DNA from 4 places in the Exiguobacterium sp. UBA7533 genome. Region 2 is predicted to be linked to each of the others. Evidence: riboswitches for the same ligand, from Rfam matches in the RefSeq annotation. Region 2 holds a riboswitch; each other region holds the start of a gene.
The links. Region 2 has a riboswitch for thiamine pyrophosphate ahead of B2U10_RS10695 (thiamine phosphate synthase). Riboswitches for the same ligand answer to the same signal wherever they lie in the genome.
Positions count from the first base shown of each region.

Region 1: another riboswitch for thiamine pyrophosphate. It lies ahead of tenA (thiaminase II); the one in region 2 lies ahead of B2U10_RS10695 (thiamine phosphate synthase).
Region 3: another riboswitch for thiamine pyrophosphate. It lies ahead of thiD (bifunctional hydroxymethylpyrimidine kinase/phosphomethylpyrimidine kinase); the one in region 2 lies ahead of B2U10_RS10695 (thiamine phosphate synthase).
Region 4: another riboswitch for thiamine pyrophosphate. It lies ahead of thiT (energy-coupled thiamine transporter ThiT); the one in region 2 lies ahead of B2U10_RS10695 (thiamine phosphate synthase).

Region 1 covers NZ_DLMP01000003.1:161,259-165,901, reverse strand. Annotated here, with positions in the region: gene abc-f (ribosomal protection-like ABC-F family protein) at 1-1,000, opposite strand, end outside; gene B2U10_RS06365 (DUF1002 domain-containing protein) at 1,276-2,157, opposite strand; TPP riboswitch at 2,351-2,457, shown strand; gene tenA (thiaminase II) at 2,530-3,225, shown strand; gene B2U10_RS06355 (hypothetical protein) at 3,277-3,573, shown strand; gene B2U10_RS06350 (glycoside hydrolase family 3 protein) at 3,604-4,643, opposite strand, start outside.
Region 2 covers NZ_DLMP01000005.1:593,923-598,565, forward strand. Annotated here, with positions in the region: gene B2U10_RS10675 (ThiF family adenylyltransferase) at 1-380, opposite strand, end outside; gene B2U10_RS10680 (thiazole synthase) at 377-1,141, opposite strand; gene thiS (sulfur carrier protein ThiS) at 1,144-1,344, opposite strand; gene B2U10_RS10690 (FAD-dependent oxidoreductase) at 1,341-2,285, opposite strand; gene B2U10_RS10695 (thiamine phosphate synthase) at 2,282-2,875, opposite strand; TPP riboswitch at 2,958-3,060, opposite strand; gene nagZ (beta-N-acetylhexosaminidase) at 3,117-4,337, opposite strand; gene B2U10_RS10705 (OsmC family protein) at 4,334-4,643, opposite strand, start outside.
Region 3 covers NZ_DLMP01000011.1:117,598-122,240, reverse strand. Annotated here, with positions in the region: gene B2U10_RS12150 (murein hydrolase activator EnvC family protein) at 1-423, shown strand, start outside; gene B2U10_RS12145 (murein hydrolase activator EnvC family protein) at 626-1,903, shown strand; TPP riboswitch at 1,968-2,078, shown strand; gene thiD (bifunctional hydroxymethylpyrimidine kinase/phosphomethylpyrimidine kinase) at 2,195-2,998, shown strand; gene thiM (hydroxyethylthiazole kinase) at 2,979-3,746, shown strand; gene thiE (thiamine phosphate synthase) at 3,736-4,374, shown strand; gene B2U10_RS12125 (hypothetical protein) at 4,488-4,643, shown strand, end outside.
Region 4 covers NZ_DLMP01000001.1:147,231-151,873, forward strand. Annotated here, with positions in the region: gene B2U10_RS00770 (amino acid permease) at 1-479, shown strand, start outside; gene B2U10_RS00775 (thiamine diphosphokinase) at 534-1,136, opposite strand; gene thiT (energy-coupled thiamine transporter ThiT) at 1,138-1,698, opposite strand; TPP riboswitch at 1,759-1,868, opposite strand; gene rpe (ribulose-phosphate 3-epimerase) at 1,891-2,547, opposite strand; gene rsgA (ribosome small subunit-dependent GTPase A) at 2,550-3,455, opposite strand; gene pknB (Stk1 family PASTA domain-containing Ser/Thr kinase) at 3,481-4,643, opposite strand, start outside.

The sequences.
Region 1 (4,643 bases), on a different contig from region 2:
GAAAGACGACTTGACTCGTATGATCGGTAGAAGAAAAAGAGACATCAGCGGTTTTGGCTTCGAGTTGCGGTCGTTTGATCCGTTCGATTCGCTCGAGTGCCCGCTCCATCGATTTTGCTTTACGGAATAATTTCTCACTCGGTGGAGATGCTTCGTTTGCCCACTGCCGTAGTCGACGAATCGCTTCCTTCATCTTCTTGATTTTTTTCTGTTGTTCCTGATAGGCGTGGAACTGTTCCATCAAGCGACGTTCTCGTTCGACTACGAACGCACTGTAGTTCCCTAGGTAGGAGGTCAGTTCACCATCTTCAAGCTCGACAATCGAGGTGACGACGGCGTCTAAGAAGACCCGGTCGTGAGAGACGAGCAGGATAGTTCCAGTGTAGTCCCGTAAGAATTGTTCTAACCATTCAACGGCAGCTAAATCAAGATGGTTCGTCGGCTCATCAAGGATTAGGAGGTGTGGTTCCATCAGCAACATGCGACCGAGGCAAATCTTCGTTTGCTCACCGCCGCTCAACTGATGGAAAGGGCGAGTGAGTAACGGACGTAAATGTAATCCGTTCACCATGCGCTCGATCTTCGAGTCGAGTAGATAGCCATCTTTTTGTTCGAATGCATTTGTCGCTTCCGCATATCGAACGAGTAGTGCATCCAGATCATCTGGCGCTGTCGCCATCATAAGCTCCAACTGTTGCATCCGAGAACGGATTGCGAGGATCTCTTCAAACGCCGTCCAAAGGACGTCGAGTCCGGTCATTGTCTCGGCATAAGTGGGAAGTTGTTCCAAGTAGCCAATCGTCAAACCGTTCTTTTGATAGATGACGCCACCGTCCGGTTGGTCAAGGCGAGCAAGTAAGCGGAGTAATGTCGTTTTACCACTCCCGTTTCGTCCAATCAGACCGACACGATCGTTTTCGTTTAAGAAGAGGGAAACGTCCGTTAAGATCGTTTCGCCTCCGAATTGTTTTGTCAGATGTTGAATGTCGCAAATCATCATAATGAGTTGATCCTTTCGCGCGCATTAAAAAAAGGAGAGCGCAAATAGCACTCTCCCTAGTGTGTGAAAGATGCGCTTTGCTGTATTTTTCAATCATGAAGTTCTAAAAAGGGCAGACGGGTGCCTTAGAACGCCATTCCATGAAAAATCGCGCGCAACAGATACAATTGTTCCATTAACCAATGTTTGCACGCAGCAAAGTCCATCATTTCACACCACCTTTCGTTTCAGATACAACCAGTTTACCATTATCTTGTTAATTGCGGAAGTCTGAATTATTTGAACACACCAGCAATCGAGCTGAAGAAGTCACTCAGACCATCAAATAATTTAGCGAAGAATCCTTTCGTCTCCTCGGACGTTGCAAACGCATGGATGTCTTGACCAGCATTTTTCAGTCCACTCTCGATTTGCCCCCAGTTGATGTTCGCTTGCTCCATTTGATTGAATAGATTCGTCAACCGATCCATCTGTGCATCAGACAGTTGGATGTTGTTGTTTTGAATGACTTGGACGATCAGGTTTTCGATCTCGACTTTTGTTTCCGGTTTTTGATTCGCGATTTTGGCCTTGATCTCATTCATCAAATCAGCGACTTTATCTGTCCCGACTGTCTTCCCGACGTCTGATGTGACCGATAATTCTTGCTGTGCTAAATCTTTCCGTTCGTCACTCAGCTTGATTCCGGTCTCAGCCGAAGTTTGATCATAGGCTTTCATGATTCCTGTCAAGGCGGATGTCCCGGTCACCTTGTAAGGGGAAGTAATCGTGATGTCGGCATCTTTGACACCCGCTGTGACGAGAGCGTTCAAATACATATCCTTCGTCACCCACGTGATGTTTTCCGTCGCAACGGAAAGTCCGTCACCTTTTTCCGTCAGTTCGATTTTAGCCGACGAATACATGTTGCCGCCCTTTTGTGACTGGGGGATGTTTTTCCCGAGGTATTTTTCTTCGTCTGCAGAGGTTGCGATGATCGGTGTGATACCTTCCGGTGCATTGAGACGTGAAAGCACCCAAGCCTTATCTTTTGCGCCGAGTGACTCACCGAGAGTGACGATCGTTTTATCGACGACCTGCTCGGCGGATGCGGCTGTCGGAAGTAATAAAGCAGAAGCGATAACGGCTGACGCCATGATTTTTGTTGGTGTATGCATAATGAAATCCTCCAATTGTAAGTAACAGAATGAATTATAGTATCAGGTACTAAAATTAGTGTACGAGAACGAAAGAAGTTCGGAATCGGTCTGTAGATGGAGACGATATCCGCCTTCTGACACTCTATAGTATAGCGAAAAGAGGACAACTTGACTTCCGTTTTCAGCATGCTATAGTGGATTTGAATCGAATAATGACCACTAGGGGAGTCGGTAGGCCGACTGAGACGAACGAAGACGTTCGGACCCTTTGAACCTGATTAAGTTCGTACTTACGGAGGGAAGTGGCGTCAAGTCTTGTTCTTCTTGCGCCATGCCCGTGTGTTTCGGGGTGGTGTTTTTTCGTTTCATAAAAACGAGGAGGATGAGATCATGACATTCACACAAGAAATCAAACAAGCAGCACAAGCGTATTGGGACAGTAGTTTTACGCACCCATTCGTTCAAGGAATCGGCGAGGGAACGTTACCGCTCTCGAAATTTCGACATTATGTCATGCAGGATGCGTATTACTTAAAACACTTTGCGAAGATTCAAGCGAAGGCAGCGTCAAAAGCAGATGACTTTGCGACGATCGCGACACTTGCCGAGCACGCGACTTCGACATATGGGGCAGAACTGAGCTTGCATCAATCATTTTTCGAGCCGCTCGGTATCACGGAAGCAGACCTTGAAGCATTTGAACCGGCACCAACGGCATATGCTTACGTCTCACACATGCATCATGCGAGTGAAGGGACGCTTGGTGAGACGATTGCTGCCATCTTGCCATGTTACTGGTTGTATTATGAAGTTGGACAACAATTATTGACGTGTACACCGTATGAAAAAATCTATCAGCAATGGATCGACACATATAGTTCGGAATGGTTCGAAAAGGTCGTCTTTGAACAGATTGCACGGCTTGATGCGTTGGCGGAACAAGCAAGCCCGACTGAACGAGAGCGGATGAAACGGCATTTCGTGACGAGCTGTTATTATGAGTTGCTGTTTTGGCATATGGGATGGACGGAAGAAACGTTTACGTCGATTTACGAGACGATTCCAGCACGGACGGTATCTTCCTAAAGAGTTGAATGGTAGAATTAGGTATAACATTTAGCGGAAGTAGGGGTAGAAATGGAAATCATCGTGATCGTACTCGCGATCAGCGCCGCGTATGCCGTGCAACGAATGCTGGGTAAAGTCAAAGTAAGATTTATTGGATATATCATTCCAACGTTAATCGTGTTGTCCGGTATATCCGCTACGACTCGAAACTTCAAGGTAGCATATAGCATGGGGAGCTACATTTCTGCTGTTCTTGTCATTGTCGTCTATGCATTACTGACCTATTGGTTATACCGCGTCTACGATCGTGCGAAAGAAGAAGCGGAATATCCGTATCAATCATTAAAAGACCGAGGCATCCTTTAAAGGAGTCTCGGTCTTTTGTGTATCATGTTCTCATTTTTTCCAATTTTTAAAGCCGTCACCAAATTCGAGATGCAGTTGATCGGTAAAGATACCGTTCTGAAAGACTGGTACATCAACAGGTAGAGTGCCTTGGGGCTTAAACGTTCCGAAAATCGCTCGGATACCGGCAGGGAGGTTCGGTCCCGCTGATTTCAGATTGCCTGCTTCGGAGTCCGGTCCGTTCGGATCCCCTTTAAAACCATAGACGAGGACGTGTGCCGGTGCGTCCGGTTGAACGGCGACATCGTATGGATTGCGGAGGCTAAGCAAGACGGATGGTATATCTGTTTGTTTCGCATACCGGAAGATTGAAGCCGGAATCGCTTGTTCTGGTGCAGTAGGCAGTAGTTTGGCACTCGTATTGACGTTTGAACCGACGATGATGTAATCTGCTGCATCGAGTTGTGCCCGTAGTGTCGGGTTTTGGTCGAGCGGTAGCGTAGTAGCCGAGTAATTCGCTGTCGTTACGTGCCAGTTCCGGTTCTTAGGCAGGGAAGCAATCGTCTTTTTCATGCTGTCCGTTTGATCCGTCGCAGGGGCGATCACAAGAACGTTTGCATTCTTTTTCGGCTTGAAGGGTAACGTCCGCTGATCATTTTTCACGAGTGTGACCGCGGCTTCCGTCATCGCGCGTTCTTTTGCTTTATGTTCGGGACTACCGACGATTTGGTTCGCTTGCGCGAGTTTATCTGCTAAGGATGTCGTATCCGTCGTGCCATTCCATATTCCGCGTTCTGCCTTCAGCGTCAGGATCCGCTCGACCGATTGATCAATCCGTTCCTCTGACAGACGTCCGTCTTTGACTGCCGCAATCACGTCCTTAAAAATCTGGTCGAGTTTTTTGACATCCTGCTCGGAACGAAGAATCGTCGGCATGAGCGCGATGTCGACACCGGCGTCAAATGTTTTCAGAACGGCTTCTGATTCCGTAAAATTGTCGGCGATCGCCTGCATATTCAAAGCATCCGTGATGACGATGCCATCGTAGCCGAGTTTTTCGCGCAGTACGCCCGTGATGACGTCATCCGACA
Region 2 (4,643 bases):
TCGAAATGATCCGTCGCATCGATGATGAGATCGATATCATCGAGAAGCCATGTCAGCGCTGCCCGGTCGACATCTAATACATGTGCTTCGATCGTCACCGTCGAATTAATCGCTTCAAGTCGCGCTTTTGCAGCAATCGCCTTCGGTACGCTGTGCCGTGCATCATCCTCCGTATAGAGTTGTTGCCGTTGTAGATTACTCCACTCGACATAATCGCGGTCGACGATTCGGACGACGCCGACACCAGCGCGAACGAGTTGTTCTGCCGATGCTGTTCCGAGTGCCCCCATCCCGATGATCAGTACCTTTGCTGTTGCGAAGCGTGCTTGTCCTGCTTCTCCAATCGGTTGAAATCGAGTTTGACGTGAATAACGTGTCATCGAATCAATCCACTCGTTGGACTACTCGCGACTGCATACTGTTTCTTCTCGATTCTTCCCGCTTCGTAGCCGAAGCGCCCTGCTTCGACGGCTAGTCGCATCGCGTGCGCCATCTTGACTGGATCCTGGGCATGGGCTACAGCGGAGTTCAATAAGACACCATCCGCTCCCAGTTCCATTGCATAGGCGACGTCAGTTGGAGAACCGATTCCAGCGTCGACGATGACAGGCACCGTCGTCTGCTCGATGATGAACTTTAGGTGGAGCGGATTGAGGATGCCTTGCCCAGACCCGATCGGTGACGCTGCCGGCATGATGGCATGACAGCCGAGTTTCTCGAGTCGTCGTGCAAGGACGACGTCGTCCGATGTATACGGTAAAACGATGAATCCTTCTTTAAGTAACTCTTCAGAAGCCCGTAACGTCTCGATTGGGTCAGGTAGTAATGTCTTATCGCACCCAATCACTTCAACCTTGACCATGTCACACATACCGGATGCCCGCGCAAGCTTTGCTAGCCGAACCGCTTCTTCCGCTGTCTTCGCACCAGCCGTGTTCGGTAGTAAATCGTACTTCGTTAAATCAAGCGACTCCAAGAAATTCGATTGTTGTTTGTCGAAGAGATCGAGCCGCCGGACAGCGAACGTCAAGATTTGTGAAGCGGACGCATCGATGGCCTCCTGCTGTACCGTAGCATCCGTATATTTCCCCGTTCCGAGTAATAACCGTGATTCGAATGTCTTTTCTCCAATTTTCAACATCTTTATCCTCCTCCTACGAAATGAACGATTTCGAATGTGTCATTGTTCCGAACGACCGTTTGATTGTAAGCTCCGCGGTCGATGATCTGTCGGTTCTGTTCGACGATGACAAGTTTTTCCCCTAAGCCAAGTTGCGTGAGCATGTCCTCAATCGTCTCAATCTGTTCAATGGTGTGGTAGTTGCCGTTAATCGTAATGTTCATCGAACTTCCTCCTTTAGGGTCAACCGTAATGTGTTTGCCAAAACTTCCGCTGTCGCCGGTGCGAGTAATATGCCATGCCGATGATGCCCCGTCCCTATAAAGATCCGCCGGGACGAATCAGCGACTCCGATATATGGCAAGCCGGACTCTGTTTGTGGTCGTACGCCTGACCAGACTTCTTCGATGACAGCATCACGGATCGGTGGATAGAGACGCTCTGCTGCTTGAAGCAGTGACGTGACTCCTGCGACACTAACACCGATCGTCTCGTCGTGCGGTAGTTCGGTCGCACCGATCAATATCCGTCCGTCCGCTTTCGGTACGAGGTAGACGGCGTCATCAAACAGGATCGAGCGTAATGGCTGACCTGCGAGACGGACTGCGAGACATTCCCCTTTGACACCATACGTCGCTATCGAAATACCCGCTGTATCGAGCAAGGCTTGGGACCCGCGTCCGGCAGCAATCGTCACCGTTCGTCCCGTCCACGTTCCCGTGTTCGACTCAACCCTAATGAAATCATTACTCTCCTCGATTCGCGTGACGTCCACCTGTTCTTCGATTGGTACCCCACGATTTCGTAAAGCATGCATCAATGCAGTCGTTAGTCGTCGCGGATCGATTTGACCGACCGATGGAAATAAGTATTCTTGCCCATTTTGTTTCAATAAAAATGGTTGTTCCCGGTAGCCACAATCGATCCCGGTCTCGCGCGTGAGGCGTCGCGCAAGTAACGGATACAGACGGCGACTTCGCGCGGCAAGCGTATGCAATTCTTCTCTCAGCTCGATGTCCGTCGCAAGCATCCCGGCAGCCGCCCGACTCGTCCCTTGTCCGCATGTTCCGCGATCAAGGACAAGAACGGATTCGTTCTGACAAGCGAGACTGTAAGCAAGCGTCAAACCGATGACTCCACCACCGATGATGATGTGATCCGTCATACCCGTACCCCCTGATAACGCTGAATGGCAGCATGCGGGTCCGCTTGACCGAGAATACCGGATAAGACGGCGATTCCGCTTGCACCGGTCGCTGCGATCTCAGGAATGTGATCAGGAGTGATCCCGCCGATTGCGATGACTGGTTTCGTCGTGAAAGTGACAACTTGCTTCAAGGCATCGATCCCTCGCGGTGGCACGTTTGGTTTCGACGCTGTCGGATAAATATGACCGTACAGCAGTCGGTCGGCTCCTTCCGCTTCCGCTGCAAGTGCTTCTGCCAGAGAGTGGACGGATTTCCCGATGATGAGATTCGGAAAGTGTCGCCGAACATCGCAGACACGTAAGGAACGTCGCGTCAATTGCACACCGATGCCAGCGACATGGGCGACGTCGACCCGGTCGTGAACGGTTAATTGATCAGACGAATACCCTTTTGCAAGGAGCGCGTCAATCAGATCTAACAATTCTGTTGCCGACAAATTTGGTTCTCGAAGATGAAGCTGGTCCGTATATGGTTGAAGCGATTGAAAGGTTTCCACTCCATCGCGTGGATTGATGGATCCCGTCGAAATCAGATGTAGACGCATCATGTTCTTCCTTTCCATACGAAAAAGGACCACTCCCGATGTTGAAGGGAGTGGTCCGAAAATGCGCTGAAGCGCTAAGGATATCTAAGGTTTCGAGCCACTTCCCTCCGCTAGTACGAACTAGATCAGGTTCAAAGGGTCCGGATACTTCCGTCTCAGTCTGCTGCGAGACTCCCCTAGTGTCTTTTCGTGTTTAATTGGCTTGCCCCATTAGTCTAGCATGAGTCGCTTTGCTTCGCTAGTCCTAGTTGAGCGCTTCCACTTGCTGAACAAGCTCCGATTTCGTCGGTCGCTGTTGCTTCTGGCTATCGGCATAGGTCTGCTTCAGCTTTAAGATCCGCATCACTTTAGCATCGAGCATCTCTGACGACAACGTTTTTTCTTTAACGGCTTGCATCACTTCGGTGTGGACCTTCGGATAGGCACCTGCTTCCGAAAACATCGCCATATCAGCTCCATTGACAAGTGCCTGGCGTGCCGCTTCCGCGAGACCATATCGTTTCGTGATCGCTCCCATGACAAGGTCATCCGTGATGATGACACCCTTGAATCCGAGTTGTTGACGCAAAAGGTCAGTCAAGATCGGCTTCGAGAGCGAAGATGGATTTTGATCGTCATACGCGGGATAGAGAATATGGGCGACCATCACCATCTCGGCGCCCTCTTGAATCGCTTCTTGGAACGGTAACAGTTCCGTTCGCTTCAGTTCTTCCTTTAATGCTGTCACTCTCGGCAAACCGACATGGGAATCGACACTCGTATTGCCGTGACCGGGAAAATGTTTGACGACCGGAATCGTTCCCGTCTCTTGCATCCCATGCATCAGGGCCGTACCGAGAGTCGCGACGGTCTTCGGATCAGCACTTAACGCACGGTCGCCGATGATTGGATTGTTCGGATTGCTATTGACGTCAAGGACCGGTGCGAAGTCCATGTTGAACCCATAAAATCGTGACAGGTGACCGAGCGTACGTCCGACATCTTCCATTTTTGCAGCATCTGCACCTTGCGCCATCCGTTGACTCGTCGGGAGACGTAATCGTTGATCCGGTACCCGGCTGACCCGTCCGCCCTCTTCATCAACCCCGACGAAAACATACGGTTTTTGGTTCGTTTCTTGAATGGCACGCGTGAACGTCAAGAGTTGATCTTCTGACGTAATATTCCCACCAAGCAGTAAGACCCCACCGATCGCATGCGTCTGCAACAATTTCCGGTCAGCTGCTGAAAGTTCCGTTCCAGCAACTCCGATATAGAGCAATTGATCGATCTTTTCTGACGTCGACATCGCTTCAAGTTGCTGCTTTAATCGTGCTTGTTGTTGTTCTTCCTTTGTCGGCTCAGGCTTTGATTTCTTCGCCTCCGTCGGTTGCTTCGTTGCTGGTTGTGATGGTTTCGTTGGTTCCGTCGTCTCCTGCGCACACCCTGCAAGCAACAGGCAACCGATCAGTGCTACTTTCTTCACAAAGGATCCTCGCTCCGGACACCATTGATGGAATAATAGACGGAAATCTCAGCGTTCAAGGATTGCGAGACCGAACAATATTTATCTTTTGATAACGAGATGGCGCGACGGACCTTATCTTCCGAGAGATCACCTTCAAGCCGGTAATGAATCGAGATCGACGTAAAGCGCCGCGGATGATCCTCTGACCGTTCCCCTTCGATATCCATTTCGAAATGGGTGATCGTCAAGCGCATCTTCTCTAAAATCGAGACGATGTCGATTCCAGTACAGCCGGCAACGGCATGTAGCAGCAGTTCAGTCGGT
Region 3 (4,643 bases), on a different contig from region 2:
CCATCATCCGGTGGTCTGTTCATCCATCCAACGGTTGGGGCTGTCACGCAAGGCTATGGCTCAGCAGGTGGAGAAAACGGTTATACGTTCCATAACGGGATCGACTTTGGTGGTCCGGTTGGAACTCCAATCGTTGCAGCTGCAACAGGAACAGTCATTACAGCATCAGGTGGTGGTCCTTACGGAAACCACATCATGATTGCTCACCAATTAAACGGTAAAACGTACACAACATTGTATGCTCATATGAGCGCACTCAATGCTCACGCAGGTCAACGCGTCAGTCAAGGTGAACAAATCGGTTTACGTGGAAGTACTGGGAATTCAACTGGTCCACACTTACACTTTGAAATCCACGTCGGTGGATACAGCTATAGTGCAACTGGTCCAGCTAGCTCAGTGAACCCAATGACGATGTTTTAAACAGTAAAGAATCGTTGCTTATGCAGCGGTTCTTTTTTTGCGATTTTCAAAAAATAAATGATTATATTACAAAAAAACGTTTTCATTTGAAATGTAAATGAAATTTTTTTGAAACGATTAGGGTGCTATAATCTATTTCAGATATGAGAGAAACTTGAATACTATAATAAAATATGAAAAACATAAGTGAGGAAAACGATATATGCTAAAAAAACTAATTTCTACCATTGTTTTAGGAGCATTACTTATAACAGGAACACAACCAATTGCGGCAGCAACGATCAAAGAAAAAAAGGCTGAAAATGCCGCAGAACAACGTAAATTAGAAAAAGCAATTAAAAAACAAGAGTCGAAAATTTCGAAAGAACAACGTCAAATCAATCGAATCGATGCAGCGATCAACGAAAAGATTTTTCAGATTTCCGAAAAAAATAAACAAATCGAGAAATTGAATTTGCGAATTGATGAATTAAAAGCAGACATCGTTCGCTACGAAGAGATGTTGAAAAAACAAGAAGAACTACTCGGTGATCGTCTACGTGTCTTCCAAGAAAACGATGGAAACTCAATCAAATGGGAAGAAGTCATTTTTGGATCGAAGGATTTAGGTGATTTATTTAGTCGTGTCATGGCAGGGAAAAAAATCGCGGAGCAAGATGATAAAATGATTTCGGATTACATCGCAACCCAACAAAAGCTAGCGGAAGCAAAACAAGCGCTCGTTGAAAAAAAGGCGGAGCAGGTTGAAGAGAAGAAAACATTAATCGAACAAAAAAAAGCGTTGAAAGTTCAAATGAAAGAACGCAGTGCTACGCTTAAAAAATTACGAAAAGGTAAGACGAAGTTTACGACAGAACTTCTAGACGCGAAAGAACTACAAGCCACACTTGAAGCTCAAGAACGTGCGATTGCGGCAGCGAAGGCAGCAGCTAAAGCAGCGGCTGAAAGAGCAGCAGCCGAGAAAGCAGCAGCTGAAAAAGCCGCTAAAGCGAATGCTCAAGCAGCAAAACAAGCAGGTAAGAGTTCAGAATCACCTACTTCAGTTGCCCCACCCGTTGTTTCGAGCGGTGGGAAATTCGTTCGTCCATCTTCTGGTGGCGTATCACAAGGGTTTGGACCAGCAAGCGGTGCGAACGGCTATACGTTCCATAATGGTGTCGATTTCAGTGGTTCGGTCGGCTCACCAATCGTCGCAGCAGCAGCTGGAACGGTCATTACAGCTTCAGGTGGTGGGCCTTATGGAAATCACGTCATGATTTCTCACTTCCTTGACGGGAAAGTCTATACGACAGTCTACGCTCATATGAGTTCATTATCTGTTCATGCAGGACAAACAGTTTCTCAAGGTCAGCAAGTTGGAACACTTGGTAGTACTGGGAATTCAACAGGACCACACTTGCATTTCGAACTACATGTCGGAGGCTATCAGTACAGTGCCTCTTCTCCTCTGAATGCAGTTAATCCATTAGCATACCTATAATTCAAAACGAGCTTCGGCTCGTTTTTTTCTTGCCGCTATGCTACAGTTAAGGCGAAATGAATACTTGAGCAACTAGGGGAGCTGGAGGAATCCGGCTGAGAGGAAAACCAATCTGTTTTCGACCCTATTACCTGAACTGGATAATACCAGCGTAGGAAAGTTGAGCCGAACGAATACCGAAATGGTTGGATAACGATTTCGTATAGCGTCGACTGCTTTTTTACAGCGGTCGACGCTTTTTTTTGTCGGTAACAACTCCCTTACATTGCTCGATGGAAAGGTGAGAAAAATATGAAACATGTATTGACGATTGCGGGATCTGACTCCGGTGGTGGAGCTGGAATTCAGGCAGATTTAAAGACATTTTCGGCATTGGGCGTTTATGGGATGAGTGTTTTGACGGCGGTAACGGCTCAAAATACACTGGGCGTTCAAGCAGTAGAAGAGTTATCATCGGAAATCGTTGATGCCCAATTAGCTTCAATCTTTTCAGATATTCGTGTGGATGCTATCAAAATCGGTATGGTCTCGAATGCACAAACGATTCACGTCATTGCAACACATCTTCGCAAACAGACAGTTCCGATCATACTAGACCCTGTCATGGTCGCAAAAGGCGGGCATGCCCTATTGCGGACGGAGGCAGAGGAAGCACTAATCGCGGAGTTACTGCCACTTGCGACACTCGTCACACCAAATTTACCGGAAGCAGAGCGCTTAACAGGGCAGTCAGTTACTAATCTAGAGGAGATGCGACTGGCGATGCATCAGTTGGCTATGAAGACTGGAGCCGTCTTGCTAAAAGGTGGACATCTACCGGGAGCTGCCACGGATTTATTATGGGACGGGCAAGAGGAATACCGTTTCACATCAGATCGGTTAGATAATCAACATACTCATGGAACAGGCTGTACCTTATCTGCAGCGATTGCGGCACGGATGGCACTTGGAGAAGCTTTACCGGACAGTGTACGTCAGGCCAAGAAGTATGTTACAGAGGCGATTCGTCATGGATTTGCTCTCGGACAAGGGATTGGACCGACACATCATTTTCATTCACTTTGGAGGGATACACATGTTTACGACCATTCTTAAACACAAACCACTCATTCATCATTTGACGAACACAGTCACGATCAATGATTGCGCCAATGTCACACTCGCCGTTGGCGCATCTCCAGTCATGGCGGAGGATATTCGCGAAGTGGAAGAGATGGTTCGACTTGCGCAAGCTCTTGTCTTGAACATTGGAACAATTGATGCAGACATGCAAGCAGCTCAACGACTCGCCGCAAGCGAAGCGAGACGCTTGAACGTTCCGATCATCCTTGATCCAGTTGGAGCGGGAGCTACATCATTGCGTACGTCCTTTTCAAAAGAATTGAGTAGACTCGGATGTACGGTCGTTAAAGGAAATGCTTCAGAAATCAAGACATTGCTTGGGGAGAATGGACGAACAAAAGGAGTCGATGCTGCTAGTGATGAGATCATGGATCGAGAAATCATTCGTGCATTCGCTCGTAAACAAAAGTCCGTCATTGTCGTCACAGGTCCAATCGACTACATCACGGATGGCATGCGCGAAGTGGAACTACAAGTAGGTACGCCGCGTCTCGGAGACGTCACAGGTACGGGGTGTATGACAGCTTCTTTGATTGCGAGTTTTCTTGGTGCAGGATATTCTGCGTTTGAGGCAGCAGTCCACGGAACATTTATCATGGGAAAAGCAGGAGGACAGGCAGCATCAGAAAAAGGTCTAGGTAATTTCAAACGAGAGTTGTTCAATGCAATCAGTCTGATGACGGAGCAAGATTTGATGGAGGTGGTAGAACATGTCAATTGATTATTCCATTTATGCGGTGACAGATCGTCGATATCATCCGGGAGTTGCAATCGAAACGGTCGTTGAAGAAGCGATTTTAGGTGGTGCAACGATTATACAATTACGGGAAAAAACAGCGCAGGGAAAGGAATTCTTCGAACAGGCAGTCCGGTTAAAGAGATTGACGGATCGTCATGATGTTCCTTTGATTATCAATGACCGAATTGATATTGCGTTACTTGTCGGAGCTGGTTTGCATATCGGACAAGAAGATATTCCTCTAACCGCAGCGCGCCGTCTCTTACCGAACACTGTGATCGGCGTATCGGTAGCAACCGTCGCGCAAGCGATTGAAGCAGAACGAGATGGAGCATCTTATTTAGGTGTAGGTTCTCTATTTGCGACGTCATCGAAAGCAGACGCCGACTCGATGTCACACACGATGCTTCAAGCGATTCGCGAAGCCGTGCGCTTACCTTTAATCGGCATTGGTGGAATTACGGCAACGAATGTCGCTTCTCTTCCTATCCCATTAGAAGGATATGCGGTCATCTCGGAAATTTTTGCTAAAGAAGATCGACGACGTGCTGCACAACATATGACAGATGCTGTATGGGAATGGCATCAATCTCTTCAGAACAGGGTATAATCCGTTCAGAGGTGATTGTATTGAAATGGCAGATGATCCGTTTTCGGGGCTATTGGATCCGGTATCGATTGGAACCACAAATCATTCGCGTGGATAATCGGGGGATCTACCATTTGGGGAAAATTTTATTTCCGCGTCCTAATCGTGTATCTTATGAAATGGCTCTCTTGCTGAAGGAAAAGTATGAAAGACGCTACAAACGTCCGTTGTATATCAAGACAAGTTCGATCGCTACAGAAATTTGGGGACACACCCACTTAGACATCTAT
Region 4 (4,643 bases), on a different contig from region 2:
CAATGGCGCAAGAAGGGATGATTTCAAAGAAATTATCTTACGTCAATGCACGTGGTGTGCCGATGCGGGCGTTGCTCTTTACGATGATGTTCGCGATGTTATCGCTTCTGACCGCATTTTTCGCAGAAGATACCGTCTTCATTTGGCTCTTGTCCTTAGCCGGACTCGGGGCTCAAGTCGGCTGGATTTCAATCTCTGCTTCGCAGCTTGCATTTCGTCGTCAGTTCGTCCGAAACGGACACGATGTATCCGAACTGAAATTCAAGACACCACTCTATCCGGTGTTACCACTGATTTCGTTGACACTTAACGTCGTCGTCCTCGTCAGTCTTGCGTTTCAAGCGGATCAACGAATCGCTCTATACATCGGTGTTCCTTTCTTCCTTGTCATGTGGGGAAGTTATCATCTCTTCGTCAAAGGAAAACATCTATCCGCTCAAAGCGACATCCGTGTCGCCCCTTCTCAACTCGAAGAATAATTTCATCTAAAAAGAGGCCGCGGAGTCATCCACGGCCTCTTTCCTATGATTGTGCTATTCCTTAAGCGTCCGCATCATCAATAGTTCTCCTTGATGGAGCTCTACCTTCGCTTCTGACGCACACCATTCATTACTGACGGTCAAGGAACCTCCGACCGGTACTGGATGTGCATCAAGTGGATATTTGACTCCGGATAAGCTTAAAGTCGATGGTACGAGTGGAATGAACGAAAGATAATGATAGCTCCCTGCTTCGACTGCATACGTTCCCTCAGCCAAGTATCGTACCTCTTCTCGTTTCGTCACGAGTCGTGCCTCTGGGTATCGCTTCAATAGATATACATTTTGGACGGTCATGTCGAGCCGCCCACCTGTCGCCCCGATAATGAAGGTATCCTCAAACTGTTTCTTCTCTGAGACTGTACGAAGTGCCAGTTCGAGATCCGTTTCATCTTTCTCGGCCGGATGAACGATTGCCCCTTCTGGTACATAACCAAGCGAATCAAAATCACCAATCGTCAGGTCGCATGTCAGCCCAAACGATTCAATCGTCTGAACACCACCGTCGACACCGACGATAAAATCACCTGGCTGACAAAACGTCCGTAAATCCGGCGCTTCTTCTCGCGGACCGGCACAGACGAGAATCGCCCGCATCTCAGACGCCTCGTGCCGAATAACGGAGTAAGCGTGGCGCAGTCGTAAATAAAAGACCCGCAACGACACCACAAAGAACGTAAGACGGTACCATGTATGTCGCGTTATAAATCAATGAATACGGTACGACTGGACCTTCGGCATACTCGGCAAAAAAGACGATTCCACTGATGACATGACAGATATAACGGAGTCCTGCGCCTAATAACGTCGCCAGGAGAACGAACGCCATCAAGCTTTTCTTTTGTCCATTGCGTGCGGCTAGTCTGACTTGACGCGCGAACAGACCACTTAATCCGACGACACCATACGCAATCGTATAGTCAAGCATCGGTTGAACGATCGTCAAGACTTGTGGAGCGAACATCAATTGAATCGTACCGACAAGCGCTCCCGTGACGACCCCTCCGACGACCCCGTGGCGAAATGCCATGACGAAGATCGGTAACATCGCTAAGCTGATCGAGCCACCTTGTGGCATTTTGAATGGAATCAGTAAATCAAAGACGACTCCGAGACTGGCGAAGATGGCAATTTCCATCATCATTTGTAACCGTTTCATGCTATTTTCCTCCTTCATTGTACGAGAGGACGCAAAAAGGCAGTACGACGAACGCCGTACTGCCTGCGTGCGCCACATCCCTACGTCCGTTTGAACGGAACAGGTTCGAAGGGTTAAAGTCTAAAAGACTCCTCTCAGCCGCTTTTCAAGCGACACCCCTTGCGGTCATCATATTTCGTTTTCTCGTTCTTATTATACGGCAGCCCCTTGACGAATGCTAGTAATCGCTTCCGCATAATCTGGTGCATTGTAGATTGCTGATCCTGCGACGAGAACGTTCGCACCGTTATCGATGCAAAGCTTTGCCGTTTCCGGATTGACGCCACCGTCAATCTCGATTTCAAATGTCAGACCGCGATCTGCTTTCATTTGCGCAAGTGATGCGAGTTTTGGCATGACACGCTCGATGAAGGCTTGTCCACCGAAGCCCGGATTGACCGTCATCAATAAGACCATATCGACATCCTCAAGGACGTGTTCAATCGTTGATAATGGCGTATGGGGATTCAAGACGACTCCTGCCTTTGCGCCCGCTGCTTTGATTTGTTGCAAGACACGATGGACATGATTCGTCGCTTCGACGTGGAACGTCACGATGTCCGCCCCTGCTTTGACGAAATCCTCGACGAAACGTTCTGGCTGGTCGATCATCAAATGGACATCGAGAATCATATCCGTCTTTTGACGTAAGCTGTTAAGCACAGGTAGTCCAAACGAGATATTCGGTACGAACTGACCGTCCATGACATCAAAATGGATATAGTCCGCGCCTGCTGCCTCGACTGCTTTGACATCACGCTCAAGATTCGCAAAATCTGCTGATAAGATAGATGGTGCAATTTTAATCATCTTCAATACCTCCGGGCTCGATTCTTGATTTCGTCTATAAACATACCATAGTTCTCATAACGAGAGGACATGATTTCTTGTGCTTCGACGGCTTCCTTGACGGCACATCCGGGTTCATTCAAGTGCAAACATCCTCGATACTTACATTCGTCCTGTACAGCCACGAATTCAGGAAAACTCCACCGTACATCCTCGATTTCCATATCATACGGAAAATCAAGGTTCGAGAAACCTGGTGTATCAGCAATCAAGCCTTCGGCAAGTGGCATCAACGTGACGTGACGTGTCGTATGCCGTCCACGTCCGAGTGATTTCGAAATCGCACTCGTCTCTAAGTCGAGTGTTGGTTCAAGTGCGTTCAAGAGCGAACTTTTCCCAACACCGGATTGTCCGGCAAGAACGCTCGTTTTCCCGGCCAGTAACGGACGGACTTGTTCAACACCTGTCAATGTCTCACTTGATGTCTCGATGACCGTATAACCAATCTTCCGGTAAGCGGCAATTGCCTCTCTAACTGCAGGACCTTTGACATCATCAAGCAAGTCCATCTTCGTTAACAGGATGACGGGTTGGATTTCCTTCGCTTCGATCAAGACGAGGAAACGATCGAGCAAGTGCGCTGAAAAATCAGGTTCTGCAGCCGAGACGACAAGCAACGCTTGATCGATATTCGCGACAGGCGGGCGTACTAAAAAGTTGTCCCGCTCCTTCACTTCGAGAATATACCCGGTCTCACTTTCGATATGAAGAACGACTTCGTCTCCAACGACTGGACTGATGCCGCGTTTTCGGAAATTCCCTCTTGCCCGTGAACGGACCTCTCCTTCTGGTGTCATGACATCATAAAAGCCACCCTGCAGGCGTATGATCGTTCCTTCTCGATTCTCTTCGATGCGTTGTTCCGTCATCCTATGCACTCCTTTTTCATCACAGTCACTGTGCGTCTTTTGCTTGATTGTACGTGATGGTTTTTGAACGATACACCGTATCGTCTTTATAAATCGTAATCTTGCCTTCTTCTCCCGGATCAATCGTCACCGGCACGTCGAATGTCTCATCTTGGTCAATTGATTCCTCGATGACGGTCCGCTTCCCTTTCGCATCTTCCGTCTCAATCCGGATGACTTGTTTCGGTGGTTCCTCGTCCTCGTTCTCGCTGACCGCGTCATAGACGACCTTTTCAGGGAACGTCGCTGTCAACGTTTTTTCTTCCTCACCTTTTGAGATGAAGACCGTCACGGAGTCGTTCGGTTCGACTTGAGTCCCTGCTTGTGGGAATTGACGGATAACTTGATCGAGTTTCACGTCGCTAGAAAATTCTTGCTCGAACGTTCCATCGAGCCCTTTTTCGTCCAGGTAGGCTTTTGCTTCGTCACTCGATAAGTTCGTCAAATCCTTCAACTCGAAGGAAGATGTTCCTTCCGAGACGGTGATCGTAATCGTTTGTTCTTTCGCGATGACCTCCGTACCAGCCGAGATCGATTGCCGGATCACATTACCTCGCTCGATTTCATCCGACTTTTCACGTTCGACCTCGACTTTAGCGAATCCAGCCTCTTTTAACGTCTCAATCGCCTCTTTTTCAGCGTCATCTGTCACATCCGGTACTTCGACCGGAGCACTTCCGGTAGAGACGACCAAGTTGACTGTCGAGCCCTTCTTGACCTGTGCGTTTTCACGCGGTGTCTGACTGATGACGTCTCCCTCATCGACCGTATCACTGTTTCGTTCTGTCGTCTCGACAACAAATCCAAGTTTCTCAAGCTTCGTTTCCGCTTCATCTCCATCCGTTTTGACGACGGACGGTACCGTAACGGTAGGATCCGGCCACATCGCAAACGTCGTAGCCGCTCCACCGAGTAATACCAGTAATAATAGGATGACCCACCAGCGTTTTTTCTTTTTCTTTTCTGACGGTTTCGGTTGAACGGTCGTGACGACAGGTGTGTCCGGTTCCGCTTTTGATTCTTCTGGCACTTGTACAGGTGATAAGACCATCGTCTTTTCCATCTCATCCTCTTCTGCACCTCGGATGCCTTCACTTGCTCGTTCGTCAGACAACGCCGTCACCATATCTGCCTTAAAGGCTGCGACGG